DNA from 3 places in the Microbulbifer magnicolonia genome. Region 2 is predicted to be linked to each of the others. Evidence: predicted binding sites of a transcription regulator. Region 2 holds the regulator's gene; each other region holds the start of a gene.
The links. The regulator sigma-54, encoded in region 2, starts transcription at its own class of promoters, with help from an activator protein. The targets are predictions, from matches to a motif close to TGGCACANNNNTTGCNNT.

Region 1: the regulator sigma-54 is predicted to act here: its motif matches at 3,575-3,592, upstream of glnL (nitrogen regulation protein NR(II)).
Region 3: the regulator sigma-54 is predicted to act here: its motif matches at 2,209-2,226, upstream of RRF64_RS08100 (NarK family nitrate/nitrite MFS transporter).

What each region holds. Positions count from the first base shown of each region.
Region 1 is NZ_JAYEFD010000002.1:843,109-850,961, forward strand. Features, by position in the region: gene thiI (tRNA uracil 4-sulfurtransferase ThiI) at 1-627, opposite strand, end outside; gene glnA (glutamate--ammonia ligase) at 955-2,361, shown strand; gene RRF64_RS13010 (DUF4124 domain-containing protein) at 2,509-3,183, shown strand; gene glnL (nitrogen regulation protein NR(II)) at 3,681-4,748, shown strand; gene ntrC (nitrogen regulation protein NR(I)) at 4,911-6,323, shown strand; gene RRF64_RS13025 (hypothetical protein) at 6,573-7,253, shown strand; gene RRF64_RS13030 (hypothetical protein) at 7,295-7,696, shown strand; gene RRF64_RS13035 (hypothetical protein) at 7,813-7,853, shown strand, end outside.
Region 2 is NZ_JAYEFD010000001.1:1,560,338-1,568,190, reverse strand. Features, by position in the region: gene ptsN (PTS IIA-like nitrogen regulatory protein PtsN) at 1-140, opposite strand, end outside; gene hpf (ribosome hibernation-promoting factor, HPF/YfiA family) at 144-434, opposite strand; gene RRF64_RS06910 (RNA polymerase factor sigma-54) at 745-2,193, opposite strand; gene lptB (LPS export ABC transporter ATP-binding protein) at 2,387-3,112, opposite strand; gene lptA (lipopolysaccharide transport periplasmic protein LptA) at 3,345-3,896, opposite strand; gene lptC (LPS export ABC transporter periplasmic protein LptC) at 3,883-4,449, opposite strand; gene RRF64_RS06890 (KdsC family phosphatase) at 4,449-5,000, opposite strand; gene RRF64_RS06885 (KpsF/GutQ family sugar-phosphate isomerase) at 5,251-6,222, opposite strand; gene RRF64_RS06880 (MlaC/ttg2D family ABC transporter substrate-binding protein) at 6,649-7,302, shown strand; gene RRF64_RS06875 (BolA family protein) at 7,397-7,630, shown strand; gene murA (UDP-N-acetylglucosamine 1-carboxyvinyltransferase) at 7,850-7,853, shown strand, end outside.
Region 3 is NZ_JAYEFD010000001.1:1,847,738-1,855,590, reverse strand. Features, by position in the region: gene RRF64_RS08105 (bifunctional protein-serine/threonine kinase/phosphatase) at 1-568, opposite strand, end outside; gene RRF64_RS08100 (NarK family nitrate/nitrite MFS transporter) at 558-2,033, opposite strand; gene RRF64_RS08095 (CmpA/NrtA family ABC transporter substrate-binding protein) at 2,261-3,325, opposite strand; gene RRF64_RS08090 (ANTAR domain-containing response regulator) at 3,333-3,917, opposite strand; molybdenum cofactor riboswitch at 4,345-4,477, shown strand; gene moaA (GTP 3',8-cyclase MoaA) at 4,466-5,434, shown strand; gene mobA (molybdenum cofactor guanylyltransferase) at 5,439-6,041, shown strand; gene moaB (molybdenum cofactor biosynthesis protein B) at 6,059-6,583, shown strand; gene moaC (cyclic pyranopterin monophosphate synthase MoaC) at 6,588-7,106, shown strand; gene moaD (molybdopterin converting factor subunit 1) at 7,103-7,351, shown strand; gene moaE (molybdopterin synthase catalytic subunit MoaE) at 7,351-7,806, shown strand; gene modA (molybdate ABC transporter substrate-binding protein) at 7,800-7,853, shown strand, end outside.

The DNA.
Region 1 (7,853 bases), on a different contig from region 2:
CAGGTAGTGGGTGCGGATGCCGCGCTTGATGGTCAGGTAGCTGGCCACGGTGGAATCGAAGCCGCCGGATACCAGCGACAGCACCGGATCCTGGGTGCCGAGCGGGAAGCCGCCGAGACCGGGGTGCTGCGCCTCGATCACGTACAGCTTGTCGTGGCGGACCTCCAGCTTGACGGTGACGTCCGGGTCCTTGAGTTTCACGCCGGCGGCCTGGGTATTCTGGTTCAGGCCGCCGCCCACATACTGCTCCACGTCCAGGGACTTGAAGTCGTGCTGGCCGGTGCGCTTGGCGCGCACACAGAAGGTCTTGCCGGCGAGGTGCTCGCCCCACACCGACAGGGTCTTCTCGTAGATGTCCTGCAGGTCGCCGAGGGGGAACTGGCGCACGCGGGAAAAGTTGGCGATACCGGGCGTGTGCGCCAGCACCTCCTCGATGCGCCCACCCAGATGGGCGACCGCGTCCGGGGCGATCACGTCGATCTTCTCCCAGTCCTTGCGCACCACGATGCGGTCGTCCAGCTGTCTCAGCAGGCGCTGCAGATTGTCCTTGAGCTGGCGCGACATGCGCTTGCGCACCGGGTTGCTCTTGATGGTGATCTCGGGGAAAAACTTGACGACAAAGTGCATGGGAATCCGTCGGGTACCGCGTATTGATAGGGGGTGCGGCATTATAAGCTAGGGAGCCCCCGCCGGGCACAACTTGGTCGCGCACCCTATTCGTGCACTGGCGGCCCATTGCGCGCCATTTTGGTGCAGATAATGGTGGCCGACCCGCCAGACCGCATCTATTCTGCTCCAGTTGGCCCCGCGAAACTGCCAGCGCACGCCGCAATCGCAGCTGCGGCGCCGCTGCCCCAATTTGGCACACTCCTTGCTTTATTCCACGCCAGGAAGGGAGTGAATGCCGTTCGACGGCAAAGCGACAAATTACTTTTCAAGACCTGGAGGACAGCAATGTCAGCTAAAACGCTCGGTTTGATTAAAGAGAGTGAAGCCAAGTGGATCGACCTGCGCTTCACCGACACCAAGGGTAAAGAACAACACGTATCCATTCCGGTGTCGGAAATTGACGGCGAGTTCTTCGAAGAAGGCAAGATGTTCGACGGCTCCTCCATCGCTGGCTGGAAGGGCATCAACGAATCCGACATGATCCTGATGCCGGACGACGAAACCTCTTTCCTCGACCCCTTCACCGACGAAACCACCGTGATCATCCGCTGCAACATCGTGGACCCGATCACCGGCCAGGGCTACGAGCGCGACCCGCGTTCCATCGCGCTGCGCGCCGAGGAATACCTGAAGTCCACCGGCCTGGGTGACACCGTGCTGATGGGCCCGGAGCCCGAGTTCTTCGTATTCGACGACATCACCTGGGGTGCCGAAATGGGCGGCGCCTTCTACAAGATCAACTCCGAGGAAGCGGCCTGGTCCTCCGGTGCCAGCTATGCCGAAGGCAACATCGGCCACCGCCCGGGCGTCAAGGGTGGCTACTTCCCGGTGCCGCCGGTCGACTCCCTGCACGACGTGCGCGCCGCCATGTGTACCGCGATGGAGCAGATGGGTCTGCGTGTGGAAGTGCACCACCACGAAGTGGGCACTGCCGGCCAGTGTGAGATCGGCGTTGCCGCCAACACCCTGACCAAGAAGGCCGACGAGGTGCAGATCCTCAAGTACGCGGTGCACAACGTCGCCCACGCCTACGGCAAGACTGCGACCTTTATGCCCAAGCCGCTGGTCGGCGACAACGGCTCCGGCATGCACGTGCACCAGTCCTTCAGCAAGGACGGCGTGAACCAGTTCGCAGGTGACGCCTACGCAGGCCTGTCCGAGACCGCGCTGTTCTACATCGGCGGTATCATCAAGCACGCCCGCGCACTGAACGCCATCTGTAACGCCTCCACCAACTCCTACAAGCGCCTGGTGCCGGGCTTCGAGGCGCCGGTGATCCTGGCCTACTCCGCACGCAACCGCTCTGCGTCCATCCGCATTCCGTTTGTGCCGAGCCCCAAGGGCAAGCGCATCGAGACCCGCTTCCCGGATCCGACCGCCAACCCTTACCTGGCCTTCGCCGCGCTGCTGATGGCCGGCCTCGACGGCGTCAAGAACAAGATCCACCCGGGCGATGCCGCGGACAAGGACCTGTACGACCTGCCGCCGGAAGAGCTGGCCGAGTACCCGACCGTCGCCTCCAGCCTGGAAATGGCCCTGGACGCACTGGATCAGGACCGCGCCTTCCTGACCGAGGGCGGCGTGTTCACCGACGACGCCATCGACGCCTACATCGACCTGAAGCGCGCCGAAGTCGAGCGCCTGGCGATGACCACGCACCCGGTCGAGTTCGACATGTACTACTCCGTATAATCCGGAAGTACACAGCGTCTGCGAAAAAGCCCGCACCTTTCTGGTGCGGGCTTTTTTATTGCGGGTACACTAGCCTCTACTGAACGGTGTGTTGCAACCACCTCCTGTAGCCCCTGTAGGAGCGGCCGTTGGCCGCGATCGATACACATGGAAAGAAAATCACTGCTACTGGCACTGACCCTGGCCCCTCTTCTCGCCATCGCCGGCGGCGACGGCGCGGACGAGCCGCAGGGCGGCAGCACCATCTACAAGACCGTCGGCCCGGACGGCCGCGTGGTATTTACGGACACCCCGCCGGTGGACGGCAAGGCGGAAAAGGTCCGGATAGGCCCCACCAATGTGCAGCCCATCGCCCTGCCGCGGCCGCTGCCGGTGCGCAAGCTGTCGCCGCGGGATGCGGACAGGGACAGCGATGCCGACCGCGGCTTCCAGGGTCCCGTGGACATCGCCATCGTGAGTCCGCAGGACGGTGAGACCATTCCGCCGGGCCAGCGCGCAATCGCGCTGCAGGTGGACGTAAGACCGGTCTATCCGGAGGGCTCCCACTTCTTCGCGGTGATCGACGGCCAGCCCTGGCGCGGCGGCTCTTCCGGCGCCAGCCTGGATATCTCCGCGCTCGAACGCGGCAGCCACAGCGTACAGGCCGTACTCGCCGACGATCGCGGCAACGTCCTCGCGCAGTCGCAGATCATCACCATTTACGTGCATCGCCCCGGCGGCACCCTGCCGGACATAGCCGCGCCGCGGGCGACGCAGGCACCCCAGGCGCCGGTGGCCCCCGGCCTGCCCCAGCAGCAACAGCAGCGGCGCCGCGGAGACTGAACCCCACCGCCGGGCCGGCGCGCCCGGCCCCTCTCCCCTTTTATATCCCCGTCCGGCACCTTTCCGGTGCATCCAAGCTGGCGTTTTTTTGATCTACGCACCATAATGGTGCGCACGCTCGCGTGCCGGCCCGATATTGCACCGGCCGCGTTCCGATAGGGGCGGGTCCCCTCTTTGGCCCCGCCCCTTACGGGGTCAGCTGAAGCTGACCAAAAATGCTCCCGGCATTTTAGTGCGGGGCCCGTCCGTGGGCCCCGCCCCTTACGGGGTCAGCTGAAGCTGACCAAAAGTGCTCCCGGCATTTTAGTGCGGGGCCCGTCCGTGGGCCCCGCCCCTTACGGGGTCAGCTGAAGCTGACCAAAAATGCTCCCGGCATTTTTGTGCGCCATTTTGGTTTGCTTCTTGCACTGACTGAATACAACGGCCTATTGACCGAAGTTGGCAGCCTGCGGACCGCAAGTCCGCTCATTGCCCGCGATTGAACCGGAAACTACTGCATGCTCAATGACCGCCAGTTGCGCCAGCTGCTCGACAGTCTGACCTCCGCCGTACTGGTGCTGGATGACAGCCTGTTGCTCTGCTACCTCAACTCCGCCGCCGAGGACCTGCTCGCCGCGTCCAGCGCGCGCGTCAGCGGTCAGCCGCTGGCGGATGTGGTGCACGAATCCACCGCCGCGCAAAAGGCGATGCGCAGCGCCCTGGCCAGCGGCGAGAAATACACGGTGCGCCGCGCCACCTGGCGGCTGCACAATCTGGAAACGGCCACCGTGGACTACTCGGTGAGCCCGGTACCGGAGCTGGGGCTGCTGTTGCTGGAGGTGCAGTCCATGGACCGGCTGCTGCGCATCGCGCGCGAGGACGCGCTGATCAGCGCCCAGGAAACCACGCGCAACCTGGTGCGCGGCATGGCCCACGAAGTGAAAAACCCGCTCGGCGGCATCCGCGGCGCGGCCCAGCTGCTGCAGCGGGAGCTGCCGGACGAGGAGCTGGCCGAGTACACGCAGATCATCATCGACGAGGCCGACCGCCTGCGAAATCTGGTCGACCGCCTGCTCGGCCCGCGCCAGCCGGCGCAGCTGAAACCCACCAACGTGCACGAGATCCTCGAGCGGGTGGCGCAGCTGATCGACGCCGAGTGCGACGGCGAGTTGCATATCCGCCGCGACTACGACCCCTCGATCCCGGATATTCCCGGCGACGCCGAGCAGCTGATCCAGGCGCTGCTGAATATCGCCCGCAACGCCATGCAGGCGATCGACGAGAGCATCGGCCTCGCCAGCGGTGAAATTGTTCTGCGCACTCGCATCCAGCGCCAGTTCACCATCGGCCGGCGCCACTGCGCGCTGGTGTGCCGCATCGAGATCGAGGACAACGGCCCGGGCATTCCCGAGGACATCCGCGAGCGCATCTTCTACCCGATGATTTCCGGGCGCGCCGAGGGTTCCGGCCTGGGGCTTTCCATCTCGCAGAACATCATCAATCAGCACCAGGGGCTGATCAAATGCGACAGCCGCCCCGGGCAGAGCGTGTTCCAGATCTACCTGCCCCTTTCTGGTGACCTTTAGATCAAATAAATCATGCGTGATTTATTTGATCGTCGCCCGCGAAATACGCACACAGATGCGTCGATCTGTTGGTATTTCGCGGGCTCGCGCTGGTCGTTGGCCAGCGGCGGCACATCCGTGTGCCGCAATAAACTGAATTCGAAATTGACGGGAACCTAGAGCATGAGCAATCGCGTTTGGATTATTGACGACGACCGGTCGATCCGCTGGGTGCTGGAGCGGGCGCTAATGCGGGAGGGCATCGAGACCAAGTGCTACGAGAGCGGCGATCGCGCGCTGGACGACTTCTACAGCGATTCGCCCGACGTCGTGATCAGCGACATCCGTATGCCCGGCTCGGACGGTTTCAAATTGCTGCAGCGCTTCCAGTCCGAGCGCCCGGCGCTGCCGATCATCATCATGACCGCGCACTCGGACCTGGACAGCGCGGTAGCCGCCTACCAGGGCGGCGCCTTCGAATACCTGCCGAAACCCTTCGATGTCGACGAGGCAGTGGCCGTCACCCGCCGCGCCCTGGCGCATGCCAGCGAGCAGCGCGCGGATGAACAGGTGGCGCTGGAGAGCGGCAAGGGCAGCAAGGAAATCATCGGCGAGGCGCCGGCGATGCAGGAGGTGTTCCGCGCGATCGGCCGCCTGTCCCACTCTAATATCACCGTGCTGATCAACGGCGAATCCGGCACCGGCAAGGAGCTGGTGGCGCAGGCGCTGCACAATCACAGCCCGCGCAAAAGCCAGCCGTTTATCGCCCTGAACATGGCCGCGATTCCGAAAGACCTGATGGAGTCCGAACTGTTCGGCCACGAGAAGGGCGCCTTCACCGGCGCCAGCTCCCAGCGCGCCGGCCGCTTCGAACAGGCCAATGGCGGCACCCTGTTCCTGGACGAGATCGGCGATATGCCGGCGGAGACCCAGACGCGCCTGCTGCGCGTGCTCGCCGACGGCGAATTCTACCGCGTCGGCGGCCACACACCGGTCAAGGTCGACGTGCGCATCATCGCCGCCACCCATCAGGATCTGGAGCGGCTGGTGCGCGAGCACAAGTTCCGCGAGGACCTGTTCCACCGCCTCAATGTGATCCGCATCCATATCCCGCGGCTCGCCGACCGCCGCGAGGACATCCCGCGCCTGGTGCGCCACTTCTTCAACGCCGCCGCCAAGGACCTGGGGGTGGAGCCGAAAATCCTGCTCAAGGAAACCGAGGACTACCTCGCCGGACTCGACTGGCCCGGCAACGTGCGCCAGCTGGAAAACACCTGCCGCTGGATCACGGTGATGGCCTCCGGCCGCGAAGTGCATATCGAGGACCTGCCGCAGGAACTGCACCAGCAGGCCGCCGTCGGCGAAACGCCGCAGGACTGGCAGAAATCCCTGCGTCTCTGGGCCGACCAGGCCCTCGCCACCGGCCGCCGCGAAATTCTCAGCGAGGCGGTACCGGCCTTCGAGCGCGCGCTGATCGAAATCGCCCTCAAGCACACCGCCGGGCGCAAGCGCGACGCGGCCGAACTGCTCGGCTGGGGGCGCAACACCCTGACGCGCAAGCTCAAGGAACTGGATATGAACGGCGACGACGACTGAGCGACTGCCAGCTTTCCTCTTCTATACCGATATCCCGCCACGGGATATCGGCTCTCCCTCCCTGTGCTTCCTGTCCGCCCTGTCCGCCTATGATCATCTCGCAGACTGCAATTGCCGGCAGCTGACGGGGCCCAGCACCGGTGCGCTATACACTCTATCCGTAATTCGCTATAAACAGTCCCGATACTGATGGATTAAAAAGGCGCAGCGACCTATCCGAAGGTGAATGCGGAAAAAAGGATAAGAATAATGAAAAAAATCATAATACTGATTGCCTGTGTCTTAACTGCTTCCTGTGCCTCGGTCAGGCCGGGCACTGCGACAAACTACGAATTGAGTCTGGTCGCCCCGGAAGAGACCAAGAACTTTGTCCTCACCGCAAGAAAAGTATTCGATGAGCCGATGCTCGGAACCATGCTGGAATACACCAATAAACAGTACCCCGATGACAATATCGATCTCTATATCTACCCGATTGATCACTACGACTGGGAAGATGCCGAGAACACCCTGAAGCGCGAAATGGACAAGGTGATTGCCGAAATCGATAGCGCGGTCGAATACGGTTACTACGCGTCAAGGACGGAAGAATCGCGGGAAACCTTCGGTGTTCCACAAGGAGAAAAGACATTCAATGGCCTGAAGTCTTCCTTTGAGCTAAAAAGCAAGGACGAAGTCACCTACCATTCGAATGCCTACGTGTTTATGCAGAAGGACAAGTTCATCAAGTTCCGCACCAGTTTTGACAGCCGCGCAACTGTCCCCTGGAGCGGCGACCAGTCCGTTGCTGAAATTCTGCCTGAACTGATAGTCCCGGATGAATCCGAGTACATGAAAGAACTGAGGATCGCCCATCGCCAACAGGTGACCGCCAACATCATGAAACTCTTAATACAGGCCGCAAAGCAGGGCGGGGCGACTTCAGACTAAAGAAAAGCTGCGGACCTACAAAAATTCCCATGGAGGGGAAAATGAACGTGATCAAGACCATCCGCCCCGGGCAGCTGGGCTCCAGGCGCTTCGAACGCCGCTTTGGCAAGCGATTGTGTGCGGTGCGCTACCGGGAGTCCGGCTGTGGAAAAAAGATACTGACCACGGTGGAACTGGTCATCGATGAACGCGAAAAGCCATCACCGGGCACTTCCCTTGCCACCGTCAACGCCTATCGCAAGGCGGAGCCCGTAGCCGTCTGTGTCGGTTACGAAGAGCAGGCGATGCGGCGCCTGATTAAACAGTCCGGCGGCCGCTGGAGCAAAGCCGGTAAGGGGTGGGTTATGCGCCGGGAGAGCGCAATCACCCTGGGGCTGGGCCACCGCATTGTGGAAGGGCTGGTTGAAGAATGCACCGATATCGATGCGAGCCTGGAGCTCTAGTATGGCTATATCTGTTCATCTATGGCTAGATGTGGGCATGCATGGTCATGTATGCCCATACGCCCAGATATAACCATGACCACGAATCAAATGTTAACCCTTTGAGTCAGCAAGCAATGAAAAAACAGATCGCTTTCTTCTTTGCACTGGTATTGGC
Region 2 (7,853 bases):
TGGTTGAAGATAGTGTCGGAGTCGTGTTGTGGATATTGTTCGGCAATGGCCTGGGCAATATTGAGCAGCAACTTTTTTTTGCTACTCCCCGCCAGATGGCAAAGGCTCAGGCGGGGAGAGAGTAATGCTTCCAATGTCATAGTTCAGCGGTGGTTCTGCAACTTCTCTTTGTGTTTCTTCAGTTGGCGGTCCAGCTTGTCGGCGAGCGCGTCGATGGCCGCGTACATGTCTTTGTCTTCGGAGCCGGCGCAGAGGTCGTGTCCGTTGATGTGCACTCTGGCTTCGGCTTTCTGAATCAGTTTTTCGACGGATAGGATTACCTGGGCAGTGGTAATGTTGTCGTAGTGTCGGGACAGCCTTTCCAGCTTGGATTCGCAGTAATCGCGCATGGGCGGAGTGACATCGACGTGGTGGCCACTAATGTTGATCTGCATGGATTTCTCCTTATCGGGTGCATCTCATACCGGCACTACCTTCCGTTTGGGCGGCAACCCTACTAGGAAGTGCGCCAGAATGGAAGGATACACTCAAAGTTCGGAGATTGGTCGCGGTCCGGGTGGCAATGGGCGCCCGGCTGTTTGCGACCAGGGTTTCCCCTAGGGTCGACACCATTTGGGGTGACCGCGGCGCGGTAATTGTTGCCGGATGCTGACAGGGCAGCTGAACGGGTGTCGGGATGCCGGGGCCGCACGGCCGCCGTTGTGGCCATTCCGGTCGGGTGCGCTGTCTGGTCGGCAAGCGGCGCTAAATCAGGCGCTTGCGTTCGCTGGAAGACGGGATGCCCATGGACTCGCGGTACTTGGCCACGGTGCGGCGGGCGACCTGGATGCCCTGCTTGTCCAGTTCCTGGGTGATCTTGTTGTCGGACAACGGCTTGCGCGGCGTTTCGGCGTCGATCAGCTTGCGAATCATCGCACGGATGGCGGTGGAGGAGGCATCTTCGCCGGAGTCGGTGCTGACGTGGCTGGAGAAGAAGTACTTCAGCTCGAAGACCCCGCGGGGCGTGAACATGTACTTCTGGGTGGTGACCCGGGAAATGGTGGACTCATGCATGCCGATGGTTTCCGCGATATCGGCGAGCACCATGGGCTTCATAGCCTCGGGACCCAGCTCGAAGAATCCCAGCTGTTTCTCGACGATGCAGGAGGCCACTTTCAATAGCGTCTCGTTGCGGCTCTGCAGGCTTTTGAGAAACCATCGTGCTTCCTGCAGGTGGTCGCGCAGGAAATTGTTGTCGCTGGAGTTGTCGGCGCGCCTGATCAGGGCCGCGTAGTCGCCGTTGATGCGCAGCCTGGGGGTGGTTTCTGGATTCAGCTCCACCAGCCAGCGCTGTTCGCGGCGGCGAACGATGATATCCGGCACCACATACTGCGGCTCCTCGCCGCCGAAAGCCTCGCCGGGATAGGGGGTCAGCGTCTGGATAAGGCGCATCACCTCGCCCAATTGGGCCTCGTTCAGCCGCGTGCGACGGCTGAGGCTGCGGAAGTCGCGTTTGCCGAGCAGATCCAGGTGGCGCTCGACCACCGTCTGTGCCTGCTCCAGCCAGGGCGTGGCGGCCGGCAGCTGGCGCAGTTGCAGCAGCAGGCACTCGCGCAGGTCGCGGGCACCGCAGCCGGCGGGCTCGAACTGCTGGATCGTCTTGAGCACGGCGAGGACTTCGTCCTCTTCGGCCTCAAGCGCGGCGGCGATTTCGCTCAGGGGTGTTTCCAGGAAGCCGCTCGGGGCGATGCCGTCGATCAGGTTCTCGCCGATCAGCTTGTCGAGTTCGGACAGGGTGGTGAGATTGAGCTGCCACAGCAGGTGGTCCTGCAGGCTGTCCGGCGCGGAATTGCGCTGTTCCAGTGCCAGTTCGTCCCCGTCGCCACCGCTGTAACTGCCGCCGCTGTAGATATCCTCCCAGCGGGTGTCCACCGGCAGCTCGTCGGGAATGTCCTGGCTCCAGTCGCTCTCGCCTTCCCCGCCACCGTCCGCAGCTTCGGCGGCCGTCGTGTGTTCCGGCGACGGATGTTCCTGGAGTGGCTCCCCGTGGGCGTGCTCGTCGCCGTCGATTTCCAGCAGCGGATTGCTGTCCAGCGCCGACTGCACTTCCTGCTGCAGATCCAGTGTCGACAGCTGCAGCAGCCGGATGGCCTGCTGCAGCTGAGGCGTCATGGTCAGCTGGGTGCCGAGCTTTAACTGGAGAGACTGCTTCATAGTGGGGAACTGCAGACCGAGGCGGCGGATGAATCTTCTGGAAATCCAGGACGCTGCAGACTAACCCTCCGATCGGCGGATTACAAGCAATAACTGTGCCGGAACGGCAGCTTGGTTTTGCGGTGGGTGTCGGGCGGCGGTGATGAAGTGTCGGTCACCGGCGGGAAACGGTGACCGCTGATTTGCGCGGGGCCTAAATCGTAAACTCGTGTCCCAAATACACTTCGCGCACCTGCTGGTTGGCGAGCACTTCCGCCGGTGTGCCGGCGGCGATGATGTGGCCCTCGCTGACGATATAGGCCGTCTCACAGATATCCAGCGTCTCGCGCACATTGTGGTCGGTGATCAGTACGCCGATACCGCGGTCGCGCAGGTGGCGGATGATCTGCTTGATGTCGTTGACCGAGATGGGGTCGACGCCGGCGAAGGGCTCGTCCAGCAGCACGAAGTCCGGGTCGGTGGCGAGTGCGCGCGCAATTTCCACACGGCGCCGCTCGCCGCCGGACAGGGCCATGCCGAGGCTGTTCTCGATATGGGTGATATTGAACTCCCGCAGCAGTTCCTGCACCTGCTGCAGGCGCTCGGCGCGGGACAGGTCTTTGCGCGTCTCGAGGATGGCGAGGATGTTGTCGCGCACCGACAGGCGGCGGAACACCGAGGCCTCCTGCGGCAGGTAGCCGATGCCCTTGCGCGCGCGCCCGTGCATGGACAGGCGGGTGATATCCTCCTCGTCGATCAGCACCTGGCCGGCGTCCGCCTGTACCAGGCCGGCGATCATGTAAAAGCAGGTGGTCTTGCCGGCGCCGTTGGGGCCGAGCAGGCCGACGATCTGGCCGCTGGTGACGCTGACGGAAACGTCCTGGACCACTTTTCTTTTCTTGTACTGTTTGGCGAGGTGTAACGCTTTCAGCGTTGGCATAGTGTGTTCCGAATTTGGTTCTGGCCCTGGCCCTGGCCCTGGCTCTGGCTCTGGCTCTGGAGCTGGAGCTGGAGCTGGCCCTGGACGGTGCTGTTGCCGGTGACCGTTGCTCAATAGCCTCATCGGGCCGCATTCCGGCCGCAGGCGCTTTTCCCGGACGGCCCCCGGCATCGGGGCCTTCGCATCTGGCTAAGGTGTTCTTTCCGAGTCCCGAGGGCGATTGCGCCCCGAGTTATTGGTCTTGCTGTGTGTCGCCGGCCTGCTGGCCGTTTTCCTTTTTCTCCGGCTTCCAGATCATCTCCACGCGGCCCTCTCCCGCCTGGCCCTGGGCCTGCATCTGTTCGCTGTTCAGGTCGTAATCGATCTTCTCGGCCGTCAGCGTATTGCCGTCGCGGTCCACGTGGGCGTCGCCGACGAGGTGCAGCTCGTCGGAAGTGACGGTGAACTCTATGCGCCGCGCGCGCGCCTTGACCGGATCCTGGCTCTGCTGCACCTGCTGCTGGAAGTGCGCCGGCTTGCCGGTGGCGATCACGCGGCTGATTTCACCCTGCGCATTGCCGTGCACTTCCACGCGGTCGGCGCGAATCTGCAGTGAGCCCTGGGTGATGACCACGTCGCCACTGTATATGGACAGGTTCTTGCTGCGGTCGGCTTCGAGTTTCTGGGCCTGCACGCGGATCGGCTGCTCGCGGTCATCGGGCAGCGCCTGAACCTGGGCGGTCAACGCGAGCAGGGCGGCGCTGGCGAGGGTCTGCAGGTGGCGGCAAAGGTTACTCGGTTTCATAGCTGCTCTTTACGTCGGAGAGGATTTCCACCCGGTCTTCTTTCAGGAAGGCGCGCAGGCCTCTGCCGGTGGTGCTGTTCGGGCCGGCGGTAATGGTAACAACTTTGTCCGTCTCGGCGAATTCCTCGCGGGGCTTGATGGTGATGCTCTGGGTGTTCAGTTTGATACCACCCGGCTTCGGCAGTTCGGTGATGAGGACGTCGCCGTGCAGCACTACGCGCTCGCCGTTGTTGTGCGCGACGCCGCGGCGGGACTCGGTGCGCCACTTGGGCTCGTGTTCCTGGTAGAAGAGTATACGCGGCTCGGTCAGGTCGGCGCGGTCGCGGCGCTCGAACTGGAAGAAGGTGATCTGGTCGGCGTCCACCCGGTAGGCGAGGGTGCCCTCCTGATTGAAGTGGCGCGTCTTGGCGTCGCGTATCACCAGGTCGGCGGCGCCCTTCTGCTGCTGTGGTGTCGGTTGCTTGCCGAGCAGCTGCTGGGGCGGGCTCTCGGAAAACCAGAGTCCGGCGCTGATCAGCAGCACGACGACGACCAGTGGCAGCCAGGTGCGCATCAGTGTTCTCCCGGGCCTGCGGGCAGATAGGGTGCCAGGGCGGCATCGAAGGTGCCCTGGACCTGCATGATGCGGTCGCACACTTCGCGCACCGCGCCCTCGCCGCCGCGGGCGGCGGTGACCCACAGCGCGCGCTCGCGCACCGGCGGCGCGGCGTCGGGTACGGATATGGGGCAGCCGATGCGGGTCATCACCAGCAGGTCGGGGTAGTCGTCGCCCATATAGGCGATATCCTCGAGGCGACAGGGCTCGTCCGCGAACAGTTCCTCGAGCGCGGCGAACTTGTCCTCGCGGCCCTGGATCAGCTTGCCGACCCCCAGGTCGTGCGCGCGCCGCTCCACCACCGCGCTGCGCCGGCCGGTAATGATGGCCACGCCCACACCGGATTTCTGCAGCATCTTGATGCCGTGGCCGTCCAGGGTGTTGAACGTCTTGAGCTCGTTGCCATTGTTGTCGAAGTAGAGTTTGCCGTCGGTCAGCACACCGTCCACGTCCAGTATCAGCCAGCGGACTTTTTTCAGGGCTTCGTTGAGTTTTTCTTCTGCAGTCACGGGTGTTCCTATATAAACAGTCGGGCGGCGCTGCTGCCGGTGGCCGTTTGCGGGACACGCAGTGAATACATCCCTGTACGCTCTCCACGGCCATCCCTGGCCGTGAAAGGTCCCGCAAACGGCCACCGGCATCAGCGCCTTCGCATCAAGTTCCAATAAACTTTTCGGGTCGTAGGGTGGATAAGCGCAGCGCATCCACCAAGGGCGGGCCTGTGGCCCGCATGCGGAGCTGGAGCTCCGCGCTCCCGGGTCAAATCACCCCGGCGCGCAGTATATCGTGCATATGCAGCACGCCGACGGGGTGGTGCGCCTCGTCCTCCACCACCAGGGCGGTGATCTTGTGGTCTTCCATGATGCGCAGCGCCTCGGCGGCGAGGGTCTCTGCGGACACCGTCTTGGGGCGGCGGCTCATGACTTCTTCCATCTTGGCCCTGTCCAGCTCCACCTTGTGGTCGATCACGCGGCGCAGGTCGCCGTCGGTGAACACACCGAGCAGTGTGCCCTTGTGGTCGACCACGGTCGTCATGCCGAAGCCCTTGCTTGTCATTTCCAGCAGCGCCTTGGAGAGCAGGGTCTCGGGGAAGACCTGCGGCAGTTCGTCGCCGGCGTGCATCACGTCTTCCACCTTTAGCAGCAGTCGCCGGCCGAGGGCGCCGCCGGGGTGGGAGAAGGCGAAGTCCTCGGCGGTAAAGCCGCGGGCCTCCAGCAGAGCAACGGCCAGGGCGTCGCCCATGACCAGGGTGACTGTGGTAGAGGAGGTGGGGGCCAGGTTCAGGGGGCAGGCCTCGGTTTCCACGGCGATGTCCAGGTTGACGTCGGCGGCCTGGGCCAGCGGGGAGTCCGCCTTGCCGGCCATGCTGATCATCGGGATGCCGAGCCGCTTCAGCAGCGGCAGCAGCGTCAGCACTTCCGCGGATGAGCCGGAATTGGAGATGGCGATCACCAGATCATCGCGCGTGATCATGCCCAGGTCGCCGTGGCTGGCTTCCCCGGGGTGCACGAAGAAGCTGGGCGTGCCGGTGCTGGCCAGGGTGGCCGCGATCTTGCGGCCGATATGTCCGGACTTGCCCATGCCGGTCACGATGGCGCGCCCGCGGCACTGCAGGATCAGTTCACAGGCGCGCTTGAATTCGTCGTTGATTCTGTGCTCCAGCGCGGCCACCGCTTCTGTTTCCATCAATACGGTGCGGCGTCCCGCTTGCAAAATCAGGTCCTGGGTCATTGAGTGTCTCTGGTAATTCGCTTCTATTGAGTGTAGGTACTCACAAAAGTGCCGTTCTGCGGCGAAACGGCCGCCAACGACCGCGCTGGCGCCGGGTCTCGCCCGCTCTGGCCTTGTCGCCGCGACCGGTGCGGATCTCGGGGTGGGCTGGCCCGCGGTTCGTCGTGCTAACCTCTATCTATCCGGATTGTTGAATTCGGTGAAACACGGCGCTCGCGGCGCCGGGCGGCCGCCGGATTGCAACGTGCCGCCACACCGGTGGGCGCGGCCATGGTATAGTCTGCCGCCGCCTCTGTCAGCTCTGTCGCTCAGTGGATGATGGACAGATTCGCGAAGTACGGCGGAAAACCGCAGAAAACGGCGTCGCCATGGCACTTATTTACGCCATGTGCGTCCAAGGAACGATTTGCCAACGGGAGAATTTTTGTGAACGCATCTTCAATAAATGGTCGGCTGGGTTTCGTGCGGTGGGTCAAGTTTGCCCTCTGCGCCCTGCTGGTCTCCGCCTGGGCGCCATCTGCCAGCGCCGCCCAGGACCCCTACATCATGATCGAAGGGGTGTCCCAGAGCCTGTTGGGTGTGATTCGCTCCAATGCGCAGTACATGAATTCCGATCCGCAGCGCTACTACAGCGCGGTGGAAGGCGTGCTGACGCCGGTGGTGGACTTTGACTTTATCGCCCGGGGCGTGATGGGGCGTTACGCCAAGCAGGCGACCGCCGCGCAGCGGTCGCGCTTTACCAGCGCCTTCCGCCGCGATCTGGTGGCGACCTTTGCCCGCGGCGTGGCCACCTTCGGCGACATGGACGTGAATGTCGTGAATCCGGGTACCAGCCCGAGCGGCAACCGCGTCAATGTGCTGCAGGAGGTGCGGAGCAAAGAGGGGATCACCAAGGTTTCCTATACCCTGGTGCGCAACCGCGCCGGCCAGTGGAAGCTGATCAACGTGATTCTCAATGGCGTCAACCTGGGCAAGACCTTCCGTAGTCAGTTCGCCCAGTCCATGCAGACGCACGGCGATATCGACAAGGTCATCGCCAACTGGTCTGCAGCCCAGGATGTAGCCGACAAGGTGGGCTAAGGGCGCCCGCGCGGGTCGCGCAGCTGTGGCTGCGCGACCGGTCGGTTTCCAGTACACTTGCGCGCTATTTTTCCAACCAACGCAATTCCCGCCTATGCAACCCGAAGAAATCAAGGCCCTGATCGAAGGGCATATCCCCGAGAGTCGCGCCGATGTCGCCTTCGAGGGCAGCCATCTGATGGTCACAGTGGTCAGCAGTGCCTTCGCCGGCCTGAGCCGCCTGAAGAAGCAACAGCTGGTCTACGCGGCGCTCAGTGACAAGATCGCAGACGGCACCCTGCATGCGGTTCAGATGCAGACGCTCACCCCGGAAGAAGCCGGTCACTGATGACCTTGCGGTGAGATAGATCAGTCCGGCCGCTCCAAGCTTTCGCGGCGCCTTCGGCCCATGATCTATCTCACCGTCGCCCGCGCAATACTGGCGCAGATGTGCGAATCTGCCTGTCCTGTATTGTGCGGGCTCGCACCGGCCTGCGCCCGGCGGCGGCACATCCCTGTGCCGCTTTAATGCGGCTACGCCGCTCAGCTAATGAATACGCGAGACTGAATGG
Region 3 (7,853 bases), 290 kb from region 2:
CATCCATTCCCAGGGCGCGGCTCAGGAAGGTGCGGCCATGGCCCAGGGTGCGGCTGTGATCGCGGGTCAGGCACTCGAGCTGGCCCGCACGCAGGCGGTAGATGCGCGAGTCGCCGATATGGATCAGGTGCGCGCTGGTGCCCTTGAATATCACCGCGGAGAAGGTGGTGAGCCAGCCCTGACGAATATCGCTGCTGCCGCCGCCCTGGCGAAACAGCCAGCTGTTCAGCGAGTGCAGAACGCGCGCGGCGGCGTACTTTACCGACCAGGTTTCCGGTGTGCTGTAGAAATCGGCGAGAAAACCGCTGATGGCGGCGCGCGCCGCCGCGCCACCAGCCTCGGCGCTGGCGACACCGTCGGCCACCGCGGCCAGGGCGCCGCGGCGGCGCAGGTCCGCGCCGTCCGCATTGCAGACGGCACAGGCGTCGTCATTGAACTTGCGGCGGCCGGCGACTGAGGCGCTGGAAAATGCCAGCGCCGCGTCCGGGCGGGCCTGCGGTCCGCACGCCGAGCCGGAGCCTTCAGCGCGCGAAGCGGAAATGCCCGGCGTTCCCAGGTCAGGCGACATCGATCAGGGACACGCTGCCGTCGGGCAGGACTTCGGCCATCTGCCCCTCGGGCTCCTCCAGCAGCAACAGAGCCGCGAAGCCGAGCATCGCGGTGGCGGCGATCACCAGGAAGAAGACCTGATAGGACACCAGGCTGAGCACCGTCAGGTAGAAGACGGCACCCACATTGCCGTAGGCGCCGGTCATGCCGGCAATCTGTCCGGTCAGGCGGCGCTTGATCAGCGGCACCACCGCAAACACCGCGCCCTCGCCGGCCTGCACGAAGAAGGAGCAGGCCATGGCCGCCACCACCGCCATGTACAGCGGCCACTGGGCGTCGATCAGGCTCATGGTGAAATAGCCGAGCGCGAGGCCCGCGGTCAGGATCAGCAGTGTCGGCCTGCGCCCGCAGCGGTCACTGATCAGGCCGCCCGCCGGGCGCGACATCAGGTTCATAAAGGCATAGGCACTGGCCACCAGGCCGGCCTGGACCGGGTCCAGCGTGAAGGTTTCGGAAAAAAACAGCGGCAGCATGGACACCACCGCCAGTTCGGAGCCGAAGGTGGCGAAATAGAGCAGGTTCAGCACCGCGACCTGTTTGAATTTGTAGCGGTGAATCGGCGCCGGCGGATGGCTGAAGATTTCGCGGTTGATACTGAAGGTCTTGCGCGCATCCAGCAGGTACAGCAGCGCGAGCCCGCCGTAAATGGCGGTCGCCCAGAAATCGGAGACGATGCCCACACCCGCCGACAGTTTCCAGGTCAGCAGGGCCAGTGCCGCGTACATCGGCACCTTCATGATCAGCAGCAGTGCGAAGTCGCCGGGGCTGGTGACCTCCATGGCGCCGATCTTCTTCGGCTTGAAGTAGGTGGAACCCTTGGGCGTGTCGGTCACCGAGGCGTAGTAGACAAAGCTGTAGACGAGCGCGATTGCACCGGTGAGACCGATCGCGTAGCGCCAGCCCTCGTGTCCGGGAGCGTCGCCGCCGAACAGCAGCGCAATGGTCGGCAGGCTCATGGCCGCGGCGGCGGAGCCGAAATTGCCCCAGCCGCCGTAGATGCCCTCGGCGGTGCCCAGCTGTCGGGCGGGGAACCACTCGGACACCATGCGGATGCCAACCACGAAGCCGGCGCCGATAAAACCGAGCAGGAAGCGCCCCAGCGCCGCCTGCGCGAAGTTGTCGGCGAGCGCGAAGATAAAGCAGGGCACACTGCCGACCGCGAGCAGTACCGAGTAGGTCAGCCGCGGGCCGTATTTATCCGTCAGCATGCCGATGACAATGCGCGCGGGTATCGTCAGTGCCACGTTCAGGATCAACAGGGTTTTCACCTGATCCTTGGTCAGCGCCAGGCTGTCGGCAATGGCCATCAGCAGCGGGGCGTGGTTGAACCAGGCAAAGAAGGTGATAAAGAAGGCCACCCAGGTCAGGTGGAGTATCTTGATTTTCCCGCGGAAGGAAAAAAGGTTCAGAGTTGTGCTGGACATGCGCATTTCCTTTTATTGGTTTTTCCGCGGGCACAAAAAAAGCCCACGGGTGCGGCCTGGCGGCCGCTGCCGGTGGACTTCGTTGTCCGTGTATGGATTTGCCTGGCGAACTGAAAAATCGCCTGTATAGATTCGACGGCGAGTGGACTCGCGAATCTCAATTTCCTTTATTCGTTATTCAATAACTGTGCCATTCCATTAATCTGCCGAATTCAATCAACGCGCCGCTATTTCTGACAGCGCAGGAATTCCACCGTCTGCTGGTACAGCTCCGGGCGGAAGGCCTGTTCGGCGCCGGCGCTGACCGGCGAGAAGTCCCGGCACAACTCCAGCATTTGCATGGCCTTGCTCGCGGTCGGGCAACCCAATTCGTTGCCGCTGTGGGCGAACAGGTGCCAGCCGGGATTGGTCGCGGCTTCGGCGTCGCGGCGCCGGTACAGCCGGTCCGCGAGTGACGGCAGCAGAAGTTCCGTCGACAGGTCCAGGTAGCGCTCCTGCGCCAGCAGCGCGGCGGCATCCCGGCGCTGGTCGCTCTCGCCGAGCCAGTTGCAGGCCAGCAGCAGTGCGGCGCGCAGCGCCAGGTGCGTTGTCGGGTTGGCGATGTGCCAGCGCTCGGTAACGGCCAGTACCTTCTCCGGCATCGCCGGCAGCAGGCGGTTGCAGGGCGTGGCGATGACGCCTATGCCCCGGCGCGCCGCCAGGGTGTTCCAGGGTTCGCCGACGCAGTAGCCGTCGATCTCGCCGCGGCGCAGGCTGTCCAGCATCTGCTCCGGCGGCAGTACCACGATCTGCAGGTCCCGGTCCGGGTCTATCGCCGCCGCGCGCAGCCAGTGGCGCAGTTGCAGCGTGTGGCTGGAAAAGGGATAGACGGTCGCCAGCCTTATTGATGCCGTGTCGTCCCGGGAGTGAATATATCCTGCGAGCGCGCGGCCGACCGCCGCGCCGTCGCACTCCCCGGCCGGCAGGGACAGCTTGCGGTACAGGGATTCCGCCAGGGTAATCGCGTTGCCGTTGCAGCTCAGTATCAGCCCACTCAGCAGTTTTTCCCCGCACTGGGGCAGTGTCTGCGCCAGGGTCAGCGGCATGGGAGCCAGCATCGCGGCGGCATCGGCGGCGCCACCGATCAGCTTGTCGCGCAGGGTCGCCCAGGAAGTCTCCCGCTGCAGTTCCACCTGCAGGCCGAAGCGGGCGAAGAATCCCTGTTCCCGGGCCACGACCAGCGGCGCGCTGTCGGTGAGGCGCAGGTAGAGCAATTTGATGTGGCTTCGTTCCGGGCACAGGGATATCGACATGACCGTCTCAGTTTTCACTCTGTAAATATTCAATGAGCCGTTCCGCCACGGCGCGCATGGTTGCATTGCTGCTCATCGCCAGGTTGCGCAGAGTCTGGTGGGCGACCTCTTCGCTGAGGTTTTTCTTTGCCATCAGCAGCCCCTTGGCCCGCTCGATGGTTTTGCGTTCGTCGAGCTGCTTCTGCGTGCGCTCGAGGGACAGCCGCAGTTGCTGGTAGCTGCGGAACTGTGCCATGGCGATCTCGATCGCGGGGGTCACCCGCTCGGCGGACATGCCTTCGGCCATATAGGCGCTGACGCCGGCTTGCACGGCGCGGGCAATAAAATCGGCGTTGCCGCGGGCAGAAAACATGGCTACCGGGGTCGGGGCCTGGCGATTGATCACCGCGAGACTCTCGAGGATGTCGCGATCGGGGGATTCGATATCGATCAGCACGATATCGGGTCGGTGCCTCTCCACCTGGAACAGCAGGCCCTCGGCGCTGCTGAGCTGCGCGAGCAGGCGATAGCCGGCCGCGCGCAGCCGCTCGCACACCATCTGCGCGCGTTCCGGCTGGTCGTCGACGAGCATTATGCCGAGAGGTCTGTCCATCGCTGTACTGTTGTCTGATCCTGGGCGAATTACCGCGAGACAAAAAAGCCCGGCCCACGCATCGGTGCAGCCGGGCTTCATTGCCAGTAGCAAACCATAATCAAGTCTTGTGCCAAGTAGGCGATGTCGCGCCATTGCCCGGCTTCCCTGGCGCCTTTTAATGATGCTGCGAGTGATGCTGTGGAAGTGGTCGCACACCCGTGGTGCAGGATTGCGAGTGGCAGCCTGTTTGTGGTGCGTTCTGCCACTGCGGCGCGCGCGGAATTCCCTCGGTGGCTGGCGCGATGGGTGGAGTGATGGATGGCACGATGTTTGCCTCAATAACGGGTGTGGCGCCGCCAGGCATTTTGGGCCGGGCGCTGTGTGAATCCATTCAGCAGCTTTTTATTTCCGGAGGCTACGGCCAGGTAAAGCGCGACTAAACTCATTGATCCACAAACACCGAGCCCCCAGGCCTAAGTTTTCGGATAGGGCCTGCGGGCCGTGAGCTTTGCTCACCAGGGTCGGCGGAGAAATCTTCCGGCCTCCCGCACTTGGAAAGGCGTTTGATGCTAGAAGACCGTTTCGGGCGCAGGTTCTACTACCTGCGCCTGTCCGTGACCGATATCTGCAATTTTCGCTGCAGCTACTGCCTGCCGGAAGGCTATAGCGCCACGGACGAAGCACCCCATCTCACCAGCGAAGAAGCCGCGCGGGTGATTCGCGCCTTTGCCGCCCTGGGCACGGAGAAGGTGCGCCTCACCGGTGGCGAGCCATCGCTGCGCGCCGACCTGCCGGAGATCATCGCCGGCGCCAAGTCCACCCCGGGCATTCGCCGCGTAGCGGTCACCAGCAACGGTTACAAACTGCCGAAAGTCATCGACAGCTGGCAGGATGCCGGGCTGGATCAGCTCAATATCAGCATCGACAGCCTGCAGCGGGACGAGTTTGCCCGCATCACCGGCCACGACTGCCTGCCGCGCGTGCTGGCCGGTGTCGACCGCGCCCTGGTTCTCGGCATAGCGACAAAAATCAACGCGGTGCTGCTCTGTGACGGCGCCGAGCGCCGCCTGCGCGACTTTCTGTGCTGGCTCAGAGACAAGCCGGTGACCCTGCGTTTTATCGAGCTGATGCGCACCGGCGACAACCGCGCGTTCTTCGCCAGCAATCATTTGAGCGGCGCCGCCATCGAGGGCCGCTTGATCGCCGACGGCTGGCATCTGCTGCCGCGCGCGCGGGACGCCGGCCCGGCGCGGGAATACGGCCACCCGGATTATCGCGGCCGCATCGGCCTGATTACCCCCTACAGCAAGGATTTCTGCCAGAGCTGCAACCGGCTGCGGGTGTCCGCCCAGGGGCGGCTGCACCTGTGCCTGTTCGCCGAGCAGGGCCTGGACCTGCGCGAGGAGATCCGGCGCGGCGACATCGCGCAGCTGGCGGAAAAGATTCGCGCGCTGGTGCTGGGGAAGGCGTCCAGCCACTACTTGCAGCAGGAGCGGGTCGGCGCCACGCGCAACCTGGCGATGCTCGGTGGCTAGCGGGATGCGTGTCTGCCCCGTAATACTGGCCGGCGGCCGTTCCCGCCGCATGGGAAAGGACAAGGCGCTGCTGAAATTGCCGGGCGGGCAGACCCTGTTGCAGCGGGCGCACGCGTTACTGAACGAACTCGACGCGCCACCGGGCGTGCAGATGTTGCCGCCGCTGGTCAGCGGCGACAGGCCGGGCGGCATCGCCGATCGGGTGTGCGGCCGCGGCCCCCTCGGCGGCTTGCACGCGGTGGCCGAACATCTGGCGGCAGAGGGCGTCGACTGCGATGCGCTACTGGTGATTCCGGTGGATATGCCGCTGCTGCAGCGGGAAATTCTGCGGCAGCTGTGCGCAGCGGGTGCCGGCGGCGCGGCGAGCGCGCTCTGCTTCGGCGCCTGTTACTTGCCGCTGTGGTTGCGGCTGGATCCCCGCAGTCGTCGTTACTTGCAGGAATTTATGGCCGGCGGGGAAGGCGGCGCTGTGCGCTCGCTGCTGCAGGCTCTGGGCGGGCGCCAGCTGCAGGCACCGGACGGCGACTGGCACACCAATGTGAACCGGCCGCCGGAATTCCAGGCGGTTTGCGCGGCGGCCCGTCAGCTGCAGCTGGAAAAAACATAAACAGAGAGGATTTCCCGATGAATCATCCCGACGACGGACCGATAAAAAATGTATCGCTCACGGTGGCGGTGCTCACGGTATCCGATACCCGCACCGAGGACACGGACACCTCCGGCCAGTATCTGGCGGAGGTAGTGAAGGCGAGCGGCCACAACCTGTGGGAAAAGAAAATAGTCCCGGACGATATCTACCGGCTGCGGGCCGTGGTTTCCCAGTGGATCGCCGAGCCGCAGGTACAGGTAGTGCTGACCACCGGCGGCACCGGCTTCAGCGGGCGGGATTCCACCCCCGAGGCGCTGGCGCCGCTGTTCGACAAGCAGGTCGAGGGTTTCGGCGAACTGTTTCGCGCGGTTTCCTTGCGGGAGATCGGTTCCTCCACGATCCAGTCCCGCGCCCTGGCGGGGCTGGCCAACCACACCCTGATCTGCTGTATGCCCGGATCAACCGGCGCCTGTCGCACGGCCTGGGAAACCATTCTCCGCGAGCAACTGGATGCGAATTACAAACCCTGCAACTTCGTCGCGCACCTGAACCGGAGGTGAGGCAATGCTGACCCATTTGAATGCACAGGGTGAGGCCACCATGGTGGACGTCACCGACAAGGCCGTCAGCGAGCGCAGCGCCCGCGCCGAGTCTGAGGTGAGCATGAGCCCCGAGGCTTTTCGCCTGCTGATACAGGGCCAGAACAAGAAGGGCGACGTGCTCGCCACCGCGCGCATCGCCGGAATCCAGGCGGCGAAGAGAACGGCGGAGCTGATCCCGCTGTGCCATCCGCTGGCGCTGACGAAGGTGCAGGTGGATTTCGAACTGGACGCGGCCCGCAATTGCGTAAAGGTTTTCAGCTTCTGCCGTCTCGCCGGCCGCACCGGTGTCGAAATGGAGGCGCTGACGGCCGCTTCGGTGGCGTCACTGACTATCTATGACATGTGCAAGGCGGTGGACCCCGCCATCACCATTCGGCACACCTGTCTGGCGGAAAAGCGTGGCGGTAAACTTGGGCACTGGCAGCGCCCGGACGGGATGGAGAAAAGCGAGGCGCTGGCGCAGCTGGAGGAGCACTGGTGATCCGCGTACTCTTTTTTGCCGGCCTGCGCGAACAGCTGGGTTGCGCCGAGATGGAGGTGGCCGCCGCCGGCGCCAGTACCCTGGCCGAGCTGCGGGAATCCCTGAGCGCCCGCGGGGATAGATGGCGCCGCGCGCTCGCCAATCCGAATATACAGATGGCAGTCAACAGAAGCGTTGCGGCGGCGGACTGCGCCCTCGCCAGTGGCGACGAGGTCGCATTGTTTCCGCCGGTCACCGGGGGCTGATGGTGTCTGTTTCTGTGGCGGTGCAGTCGGAGCCATTCGATGTCGGCGCCGAGTATACGCAATTGCGTGCGCGCAACTGCGCTGACGGCGCCGCGGCAATTTTTGTCGGCTCGGTGCGCGATCTCAGTGACGCGACACGGGTGACGCGACTGCAGCTGGAGCACTACCCCGGCATGACCGAGCAGGTATTGCGGCAAATTGCCGAACAGGCGCGGGCGCGCTGGTGCCTGGGGCGGGTGCGTATCGTGCACCGCGTCGGCAGCCTGGGCGCGGGTGAGGATATCGTCTTCGTCGGCACCAGTGCGCCGCACCGCCAGGCCGCGCTCGACGCCTGTGCGTTTGTCATCGACCTACTGAAAACCCGCGCGCCTTTCTGGAAAAAGGAGATCGGTCCAGACGGCGAGTTCTGGGTGCAGGCGCGCCAGAGCGACCGGGAGGCGCTGGAAAAATGGTAGCGGCACTGCGGCATTTGCGCCGCTGGCTGCCGTGGCTGCTGATGTGC